2 linked regions of the Sporomusa sphaeroides DSM 2875 genome follow. The protein of the gene in region 1 binds, or shares a complex with, the protein of each later gene. Links are inferred from orthologs where the notes say so. Each region holds a gene or a part of one and is shown in the gene's direction. Other genes may lie near its edges.

What was found. The genes of interacting proteins can lie anywhere in the genome.
Region 2: the proteins of SPSPH_RS14260 (region 1) and SPSPH_RS11875 are in contact, whole or in part, in a crystal structure (PDB 3A7A), measured with the Escherichia coli proteins. The link is inferred for Sporomusa sphaeroides DSM 2875 from one-to-one orthologs.

Annotation. Positions count from the first base shown.
Region 1 is NZ_CP146991.1:3,045,492-3,051,771, reverse strand. What follows is about bases 1,628-4,598. They hold SPSPH_RS14260 (glycine cleavage system protein H), read left to right. Parts: upstream 1,628-2,888; coding sequence 2,889-3,308; downstream 3,309-4,598. Other genes in these bases: SPSPH_RS14250 (geranylgeranyl reductase family protein), read left to right, coding at 4,418-4,598; SPSPH_RS14255 (lipoyl protein ligase domain-containing protein), read left to right, coding at 3,292-4,434; SPSPH_RS14265 ((Fe-S)-binding protein), read left to right, coding at 1,692-2,861; SPSPH_RS14270 (FAD-binding oxidoreductase), read left to right, coding at 1,628-1,695. Outside these bases: SPSPH_RS14275 (glycine cleavage system protein H), read left to right, coding at 1-198; more of SPSPH_RS14270, read left to right, coding at 235-1,627; more of SPSPH_RS14250, read left to right, coding at 4,599-5,503; SPSPH_RS14245 (radical SAM protein), read left to right, coding at 5,672-6,280. UniProt on the Escherichia coli protein: The glycine cleavage system catalyzes the degradation of glycine. The H protein shuttles the methylamine group of glycine from the P protein to the T protein.
Region 2 is NZ_CP146991.1:2,524,071-2,528,503, reverse strand. What follows is about bases 1-2,897. They hold SPSPH_RS11875 (lipoate--protein ligase), read left to right. Parts: upstream 1-907; coding sequence 908-1,888; downstream 1,889-2,897. Other genes in these bases: SPSPH_RS11870 (MFS transporter), read left to right, coding at 1,926-2,897; lpdA (dihydrolipoyl dehydrogenase), read left to right, coding at 1-868. Outside these bases: more of SPSPH_RS11870, read left to right, coding at 2,898-3,236; SPSPH_RS11865 (IS110 family transposase), read right to left, coding at 3,410-4,433. UniProt on the Escherichia coli protein: Catalyzes both the ATP-dependent activation of exogenously supplied lipoate to lipoyl-AMP and the transfer of the activated lipoyl onto the lipoyl domains of lipoate-dependent enzymes.

The DNA of each region.
Region 1 (6,280 bases):
ATGTCGGGAACAGTGCTGGAAGCCAATACCGAGCTGCCGGCCAATCCCAAGCTGTTGAACAGCGACAGTTATGGTGCCGGCTGGATTTGTGTCATGGAGCCCGATGATCTGGCAGCAGGGCTGCAAACTCTGATTCACGGCGATGCAGCTGATGCATTTTTCACCGAAGAACATGCCAAGTATGCCAAACCAGAGTAGACGCGCGAGCCAGCCTTGTAAGGGAGGAGGAGAGTTATGGACGCTCAAACGGTGGCAAGTGTAAAGCAAATGTTTGGCGAGCGTGCTACCGACGATTTGTTCGAACGCGGCTTTTATGAGCGGGATCTGGCGCCTGTACCGGATTTTCTGGTAAAACCGGTTGCCAAAACGCTGCCGGATATTGTCGTCAGACCTAAGACTACTGAAGAAGTCGCCTCCATTGTCACGCTGGCCGCTGCCAAGCAGCTTCCGGTCACTACCAGGGCCGGAGGGTCTACCGTCTATTTCAATACGGTATGTACCCGGCAAGGCATACTTGTAGACATAAACGGTATGGACAATATATTAGCCATTGATCAAGTGAACAAGACGGTCCGGGTGGAGGCCGGGCTGACCTGGTGGCGGCTGGAACGGGCGTTAAACCGGGTGGGGCTGGCAGCCTGCTCTTATCCCAGCAGCGCCCAGGCCGCTACTGTCGGCGGCTGGCTGGTTATGATGGGATATGGATTGGGCAGCTTGCCATACGGTCCGGTAGTGGAACAGGTCCTCGCGGCCCAGGTAGTCCTGCCTGACGGCAGCGTGCGGCAATTAAGCCAAACCAGTGAACCGCCGGTTGCCTGGCTTGCCGCCTCTGAGGGAACCCTGGGTATTGTGACTGAGGTCGAACTTAAGGTGCGGTCCCAGCCGGAGAGTGATTGGCATGGCCTGGCCGAGTTTCAGAATGCTGAGCAAATGCAGGATTTTATCGAGCAGGCGGCAGCGTTAGCCAACAAGCCCTTTAACCTGCATTTCAGCGATCCTGGCTGTAACTCACTCAGGCAGCGGCTGGGTATGGCAGACCAACGGGCGGCGCTTGCGTACACGGTGGCCTTTGACGCCGATGGCACCAAAGCCCAAACGGCTGCGGCCCGCCTGGACTATGAGCGCTGCTTGCACCAGGCGGACGGCGGCGATCTGGGGGAAGAAGAGGCCGGGCACGAATGGCAGCACCGGTTTTTTTCCTTAGTCTTAAAACGGGAGGGCCCGTCCCTCCTGGGAGCCGAGTTATGGCTGCCTATTAAAAAGCTGGCCGATTATCTGGCCGATGTGGCTGTGTTTGAAACCCGGAAACAGTTAGGTTTAAAAAGCTACGGCCATATTGTAGCACCAGGTCATGCCATGGTCATGACCATGTTTAATGCCGACGAACGCGATACCATCGGTTATCTGCAGGGGCTGGCGCTGGTAAAAAAACTGCATGATATCGGTGCCCGGCATGGCGGCCAGCCTTATGGCATCGGCCTGTGGAACACGCCGTATGTAAAGCGGTGCCAACCGCCGGCAGAGCTGGCTGCCCTGAAAAAGCGCAAACAATTGCTTGATCCCAACAATATTATGAATCCCGGCAAACGGTATGAGCCGCCTCTGCTGCTGCAGCCGGCACTGTTTGGCCTGGGAATGGATTTGCTGGCAGCCACTACCATGGTATACCAGGGAAGGCGGGGGAATAAGTCATGAGCGCAGACAGTTTTTATAAAGATTTGATCGAGGAATCCCTGATCTGCGGCAGGTGCGGCAATTGCCGCAGTGACTGTCCGGTATACCGGGAAATCGGCTGGGAGTCGGCGGCGCCAAGGGCAAAAATTTCGCTGGCCCGTGAACTGTTTGCCCGAAATGGCGGCGGCTCAATCAGCGAGGACTATGCCAGACGGATTACCCAGTGTACGATGTGCGGCGCCTGTACCCGCGCCTGTGCGGCCAGAATTGATTTGCAGGCCTTATGGCAGGATTTGCGGACCGAACTGGTGGCCCAGGGCAAAGCGCCGGCAGCCTATACCGCGCTGGCCGGGAATTTGAAGAGCAAGAAAAATATTTCCAATTTCGCCAATGCCACCCGGCTGGACTGGGCGGAAGACCTGGAGGAGGTGCCTGAGTATCTGGACCAGGAACCGGGAGCCGACATTGTCTATTTTGTGGGCTGTGTATCCTCCTTTTTTCCCCGGGCCGCGCAAATACCGGTGGCCATGGTGCAACTGCTGGAAAAGGCAAAAGTCAGTTTTACCACCCTGGGGGCGGAAGAATGGTGCTGCGGTTTTCCCCTGCTGGCCGCCGGCCAGGCGGCCGACCTTGCCGAATATGCCCGGCATAATGTCGACAAGGTGCGGCAGCTTGGTTCCGCCACCCTGGTTACCGGCTGCGCTTCCTGTTATCATGTCTGGAGCCATATCTATCCGGAGCTGTTAGGCGAAGATCTTGGTTTTAGAGTGGTTCACGCGACCGAACTGCTGGCCGAACTGCTGGCGCAGGGCAAGTTGGTGCCCCAGGCGCTAACGGCAACGGTTACCTACCATGACCCTTGTGATTTGGGCCGCAACAGCGGGATTACGGCGGCGCCGCGGCAAATTATTGCCGGTATTCCCGGCCTTAATTTCAGAGAAATGGCCACCTGCGGCGAGGAATCCACCTGCTGTGGCGGCGGGGGGAATTTGCAGGGGGCCGACCAGACCCTGGCCGATGCCATTGCCCGGAAACGTATCCGGGAAGCGGCGGCAACCCAGGCGTCTATTGTGGTATCAGCCTGCCAGCAGTGTGAGCAGATGCTGGAAAAGGCAGCCAGGGCGGAAAAACTGCCGCTCCAGGTCATGAATGTTGCCGAATTGTTGTTAATGGCCCTGGATGAATAATGTCAGCTTGAGAAAGGAGCAGGGACGATGGAGGGTACCAGCCGGAATTTTCCGGAGGAACTATTGTATGACACGCATTACCAGTGGATTAAAAGAACAGGCAGTAAAATTTTATTCGGTTTGACTTCTTATGGTCTGGAGATCACCGGGGATGTATTATACTTGTCGCTGCCGCCTGCCGGTACAGCGGTAGAAGGCGGCGGTACCTGCGGCTCGCTGGAAGCGGGCAAATGGGTGGGACGCATCTATGCGCCGGCGAGCGGCAGGATAACCAATGTAAACCAGGCAGTGCTGGCCAGTCCGGCGCTTATTGGCCGCCTGCCTTACCATAGCTGGTTTGCCGAGATTGAGCTGTCCCGGCCGGAAGAGCTTAACGGTCTGATGTCGGCTGCCGGGCTGCGGTCCTGGCTGGTGGAGGCGGAAAAAGCAAATGCCTGCTGCGGATAACGGCACTACTTTCCGGGTCCTGGATTCGGCGCCGCGTACCGCCGCCGAGCACATGGCTTTGGATAAGGTCATTATTGAGGCCCACAGCCGGGGGCTGATTCCCAATACCCTGCGGTTTCTGCAATTTAAGCCGTGCGCGCTGGTGGGGCTGCACCAAAACACTTTTTTAGAAGTGAATGTTCCTTATTGCCGGGAAAACGGCATTGACATCAACCGGCGAATCACCGGCGGCGGCAGTTTGTACTGGGGGCGGCTGGAATTAGGCTGGGAGCTGTATGCCGGCAAAAACACCCCCGGTATTCCCCGGCAGGTGGAGGGCATGTACCGCCTGCTGTGTGAGGCCATGGCCGCCGGGCTGCGGACAATGGGGCTGGAGGCCGCCTATCGCCCGGTGAATGATATTGAAATCAGGGGCCGGAAAATTGCCGGCACCGGCGGCACCGAGCTGGCCGGCTCTTTTGTCTTCCAGTGCAGCCTGCTGGTGGATTTTGACATTGATGAGATGCTGCGAGTATTGCGTTTTCCCCTGGAAAAACTGAGTGATAAAGCCGTCACATCCATGCGGGAGCGGGTAACCTCCCTTACCGGGCAGCTGGGTTATGTACCGCCGGACGCGGTAATCAAGCAGGCAGTGTTAACCGGCCTGCGGCAAACACTGGCCTATGAATTTGTTCCCGGCAAGCTTACTGCCCGGGAAACGGCACTGTTGGCAGCGTATTTGCCGCAGTTTGAGAGCCCGGAGTGGATTTACGGCCAAGCCGGCGCTGTGCTCAATACCGTTGACTGCACGGCCAGCTATAAGGCGCCGGGCGGTCTGATCCGGGTGCAAATGCGTCTGGATGAAGGCGCCCGGGTCATTAAATATTTGTTTATCAGCGGCGATTTCTTTGCCTATCCGGCCAGGGTCATCAATGATCTGGAAACAGCCCTGAAAAATACGCCGGCTGACAGCAGGCGGATTGCCGGCATTATCCGGGATTTTTTCCGCAGCCACCAGGCTGAGATTCCGGGTGTTGGGCCCGAACATTTTATTGAAGCCGTATTGCTGGCTGTTGAGCAGGCCAAAGCGATGCAGCCGGTGCAGCAGAGTCCTCCGGGGGAGGTGTGCTGTGAAGCCGGCCGGTGAACACTATGACGCTGTTGTCGTCGGGGCCGGACCGGCGGGCAGCGCTGCCGCAATCCGTCTGGGCCAGGCAGGGCTCAGGGTGGCCATGCTGGAGCAGCGGCCAAGCATTGGCAGCCAGGTTCAGTGTGCCGAGTTCGTGCCTGTCGTTATGGCGCGCCATACCGTTCTCCGGGAAAGCGATATTGCCCAGCCGGTTCCGGGCATTACCACCTTTATTGGCGGCAGGCCGGCAAGTGTGCTGCGGGCGCCGGGGTATATCCTCAACCGGGGGCTGTGGGAGCAACATCAGGTTGAGCGGGCCAAAGCGGCAGGTGTCAGGGTTATGAGCGCAACCCGGGTGACCGGCATTGACGGTAAGGTGGTAACTGTAGTAACCAACGGCGTTCACACCGCCGGAATCAGCGCCCGGTATATTTTGGGCTGTGATGGTCCGCGGTCGGTTGTCGGCAAAACGCTGGGCAACGCGCCGCAGGAGCTGTGTGCCGCGCTGCAGTATGAAATGCGGTTGACCAAAGCGCTGGCAACTGCGGAAATTCATTTTGATGCCGGCTATTATGGCGGCTATGCCTGGGTGTTTCCGAAAGGCAAAATAGCCAATGTCGGGGTGGCGGTACATCATTCCTGCCAAGGCAGCCTCAAAAGCTTGCTGAAAGATTTTTGCCGCCAGCTGGCGGCCAGGCAAATTGTGCGGGCTGAAGCCGGTTTGGCCGCAACCGGCGGCCTGATACCGGCCGGCGGCCTGGTTCGCTGTGTGGCTGCCGGACAGATGCTGGTGGCCGGCGATGCCGCCGGCTGTACTCATCCCATTACCGGCGCCGGCATTATGAATGCCGTTGTCAGCGGCGGTTTGGCTGCCGGGGCGGTACTCAGGCACCTGGACAGCCGGGGGAAAGAGCCGGTTGCCGCAAGCTATGCCCGTGCGCTTGAGGCAGAGTATGGTCCCCGGTTTGCCGTTGCCTGCGACCGGCTGGTAAGCCGCAATCAGGGCTGGACAGATAACCCCGCCGAATTCACCGCCCTGATCCGGCGCAGCTGGATTGCTTTTCCGGAGTATTTTGCCCAACAGTAAGCGGGTGGTATATATTCGGCAGCAAAGAATCTGGCAGGCAGGCGGGCAGTGCATTGACAACGCTCCAACACTGGCGTTTAACTGCCGCTTTTGCCAACACACTACCCGCCTGCACAAAGCTTTAGTACGTTGTAAATATGTAATATTTGTAGTGAGAGGAGGCCGGTCATGGATAATTCCAGCAGACGGGAAAGCCCCGATTTTGTGCAGACCAGCCTGGCCGGCGCTATGGCGCTGGGCCTGGAGCCGGGCAGTTTTTACCGCAATGCATGTCCGGGCAGCTTAAACTTGTTAATGACTTATCAGGACGGATGCCGCGCCAATTGCAGCTACTGCGGCCTGGCCAGGGAACGGCAGGCCGAGCCGGAGGAAAACACCTTCATCAGGGTAAAATGGCCGGTATACAGCTTGGCGGCTATTATCGACATTTTACGGCAGCCGCCACCGGCGGCCGCCGGTAAAGTCAAAAAACTCGGCCGGATTTGCCTGTCGATGGTTACTCATCCCCGGGCGGCGGCTGATTGTATCGGTATGGTAACAGAACTGAGCGCCCGGACCGATTTGCCGCTCAGCGTTCTGGCATCACCCACCATCCTGCCGGCTGCAACGGCTTTTTTTGAGGCCATTAAAGCCGGTGGCGCCGACCGGGTGGGCATAGCGGTAGATGCTGCGACACCGGAGCTGTTTGCGGCTATGCGGGGGGCGGCAGTTGGCGGGCCGCACCGGTGGGCCAAGTACTGGGAGTCCATTGAGCAAGCGGTTGCCGTGTTTGGCTGT
Region 2 (4,433 bases), 520 kb from region 1 along the record:
TATGGAGTTCGCTTCGATTTTTGTCAGTATGGGTGTAAAAGTACATGTCGTCGAATTTTTAGATCATATTCTTGCTATGCTGGACAAGGATGTCTCAGGCGAACTGCAAAAGTTTTTACAAAACAAAGGGGTACAAATACACACCTCTGCCAAAGTGACAAGCATTGAAGCAAGCATTGACGGCCAGGCTATCGTAACCTATCAGCAGGGAGAAGAGCTCTTTAGATTGGCAAGTGAAAAAGTACTGATTTCCATTGGTCGCGAGCCGAACCTGGATATGCTGCAGTTAGAAAAAGCAGGTATCAGACTGTGGGAAAAGAAACGCGGCATTGAAGTGAATGAATTCATGCAGACGAATATTCCGCATATTTATGCAATTGGTGATGTTGCAAATATGATTCAGCTTGCTCATGTGGCCTCCCATCAAGGTCTTTGTGCTGTAAACAATATCTTGGGCCATGCGGAGAAAATGGACTATGCTGTTGTGCCTAATGTTATTTTCACCAATCCAGAAACAGCGGCAGTCGGCATGACGGAAGCAGAATGCGAAAAACAGCAAATCGCGTTCCAAATTGCCAAATTCCCTTACTACGCCAACGGCAAAGCACTGATTATGAATGAGACCAATGGGTTTGTAAAATTGATACAAGACAGTGCCAGCAAAAAGATTATCGGCGCAAGCATTATTGGGCCAGATGCAGATGCGGCAATTAACATACTGTCATTTGCCATTCGATTTGGTCTTACTGATAAGGATATAACCAGTGTTATCTTCCCGCATCCAACCACTAGTGAAGCCATTTTCGAATGTGCATCAGGCTTGACTAATACAGCCATTCATTTACATCAGAAGGATTATCTAAAATAAGAATACTGCCTGCCATTTACTACAAAGGGGATGCTATTTTTGCTGCTGGTACAAAACAATTCACTTGATCCTTATTATAATCTGGCGCTAGAGGAATATTTGTTGACAAATCTCCAGGAAGATGTTCTGTGCCTGTGGCGAAATAGGCCGACAGTGGTTGTCGGCAAAAATCAGAATACTTTGGAAGAAATTAATCTAGATTATGTCCAGCGTGAAGATATCAGGGTAGCTCGCCGCCTAACAGGCGGTGGAGCAGTTTATCATGATCTTGGCAATGTAAACTATACCCTAATCATACCTTACGCCCAAGACATATTCGGAGATTACGAAAAATTCACACAACCGATTATTGCATTTCTCAACACACTGGGAGTTACAGCAACTCTTTCTGGCAGAAATGATTTATGTATCGGGGAGCAGAAAATCTGCGGCAATGCCCAGGCAGTTGTGAATGGACGGCTGCTGCATCATGGCTGTATCCTATTTTCATCTGATTTAGCTGCGCTTACCGATGTACTGCGCCCCAATCCTGCAAAAATAGAAAGTAAAGGCATAAAATCGATTCGCAGCCGCGTTACTACCATTTTGCAGCAGCTAGAGGAAAAGATCAGCGTGGAGGAATTCTGCTCGGCACTGCAAGCGTATTTTTTGCAGGCTGTTCCCGACTTAAAGCCGTATACGCTGAGTACGCAGGAAACCAAGGCTGTCCGTGAACTAGCTCGCCACAAATATGCTTCCTGGGCATGGCAATATGGTGTTTCGCCTCAATATTCATGGAAAAAATGCCAGAAGTTTGCCCATGGATTTTTGGATGTCCGCATGGAAATCAGCGAAGGTAAAATTGAACAAATTACTATTTTTGGAGATTTCTTTGGCCTTGAGGATATTACCGAACTAGCTGACACTTTACGCGGCTGTCCTCATGAAAAATCAGCTATAATGGAGATTCTTGGGCAGACATCCATTGAACGGTATATCTACGGCGTGACTGCAGGGGATTTCTGTGCTCTATTAGTTTAAATAACAAGTTGCAATCTTATTACAAGGAGGTTCTTACATGTTTAAAAGCTTACAAGCAAGAAAATACTTTTATGTTATTCTTCCCTTGTTTATTGGATCAATCATTTCGTATCTTGATCGAGTCAATGTTGCCTTTGCGGCGCTAAGTATGAATCAGGATATGGGATTTTCCGCTGAAGAATATGGAATGGGAGCCGGTATTCTCTTTTTCGGTTATATGCTGTTTGGCGTTCCAGGGACACTGATCGCAGAACGCAGAGGTCCCCGTTCCTGGCTTGCTGTCATATTGGTGGTTTGGGGAGTGGTGTTAGCGTTCATGGCATTTATGCAAAATGCCACGCAGTTTTATATCCTGCGCTTTTTACTGGGAGCATTAGAGGCCAGCTTCTTTCCTGTTGTTTATGCTGTTATTATGCCGCGCTGGTTTAATACCAAGGAGAGACCGGCAGCTATGTCCCTTTTTCTATCGTCCATGCTCTTATCAGGAGTTATTGGCGCACCACTCGCCGGTTGGTTATTAGATGTTTCCATTTGGGGGCTCAAGGGCTGGCAAACCTTATTTATCCTGGAAGCGATTCCGGCTGTTGTCTTAGGTATTGCCTATTTATATTGGCTGCCAAACTCGCCTAAGGATGCTGTTTGGCTGTCATCAGAAGAGAAAGAGCTGTTGACCCAAGAATACGAGCAGGAAGTTGCCGCAAAAAACTCAGTCCGGAAATTTACCATTTGGGAATCTTGTAAGAATAAAAAAGTGCTGAAGCTTGCTGGAATCTACTTTTTGTGGATGACTGGTTTTTGGGGATTCAACTTCTGGATGCCCACTGCGCTTAAAGCGGTATCTGGTTGGTCTAACACCCAGATGGGCTGGCTTATCGCCATACCCATGACCATCGCTTTTTTTGGTTTCAATCTGTGGGGGATGTCTTCTTCTAAGTCAGGGGAAAAACGTTGGCACATGGCTTTGCCGTTATTCTTAGGTGCTATTGCGATGGGTGCCGGGCCGTTTGTTACGAATCCTTGGATGAGTCTTGTACTTGTCAGTCTTAGTGCATTAGGACTATATGTGGGACTGGGAATCTGGTGGTCTTATCCGACTACCTTCTTATCCGGTTCGGCTGCTGCCGCCGCGACAAGCTTAATTAACTCTATCGGCTTAATCAGCGGCTGGGTTGGGCCATATGTTACCGGTTATATGAAAAATGCGACAGGCTCATTTCAAGGGGCGTATATCGGAATGGCTATTTCTGTTGCCATCGCAGGTTTATTTATCCTAACGTTAGACAATGGGGTTGCGACTGGTAATACAGAAAAAAAGCATGATGCTATGCAGGATGTTAAGAACGCATAATTTATATTTTCTATTTTAAATAAAAAGTCCGGCGGTGAAATGTCAAGCCCCTAAAAGGCGAAAGATTTAAAGAAATGAGCAGATTGATCGTTAGAGTGGCCGAAAAAGGGAATAGCAAACAAACCCTGCCTGCCCCATTTTTTAACAGCAGGGAGTGAAGGGGGCGTAGAAATCTACGCCGGTTTGTAAAGCCGGTTATCTTTCAGCAGTCGAAAGACTAACCTGACCAATTTTCTGGCAGTTAAAGCGAGTGCGCGTTTATGCTGATACTTGTTGACCTCTTTGAATTTAAGGTCATAGTAGCGCTTGTACTCCGTGTCGCAACGCACGAGAGAATGGGCGGCTTCACACAAGTAGTATTTGAGGAAACGGTTGCCAGAGCGGATGAGGCGGGTATTGTGAGCTTCAAACATACCGGACTGGTGCTGAGACCAGGCAAGGCCGGCAAATTTAGCAAGAGCGGCTTGTCCATTAAAACGGTTGATATCGCCGATTTCGGCGATGATACCAGCGGAAAATACGGGGCCGATACCAGGAACCGAAGTCAATGTGTTGGGGATGTTGTCAAACTGGCGCTGAATTTCTTTATCTAGGGCTTTAATCTGAGACTGCATAGCGCGCATGGAGGAAATGGATAGGGCCAACACCTGATTTACGGAGTCAGTGACCGTCTTAGGGAGACGGTAAGAGCCTCTAGCGGCAGCTTGTAGCGCTTTAGCAATCTCCAGCGGTCGCGGAGAGCGATTTTTCCCTTTGTGCGCGATAAAAGAAGCCAGTTGGTCAATATCCATGTTGGCCATATCATCTGGGGTTTCAAACTCTTCAAAAAGCGCCAGCGCCGTCGCCCCGAAATTATCGGAGAAAATCTTCTCCTGGGTGAGACCGGAGCATTTCATGAAGAGATAGTTCATAAACCGCTGCTTTTCCCGTGTGAGATTTTGGACAGCGAAGAAGCGGGCGCGGGTTAGGTTTTGCAGAGCTTTGTAACGGTAATCGTCCATGTAGACCGGGGCAGTGATCCGGCCGAAGCGAAGATTGTCGGCGATGACGAAGGCGTCTATGAGATCGTTCTTGGGCAAATCAGAATAGGCATCCTTAAACTTTTTAACCTGCTTGGGATTGAGCACATGCAATTTGCGTTCGAACCGCCCCAGAGCGCCGTCTTCCCGCAGGAAATACAGCAGATTATTGCCGTAA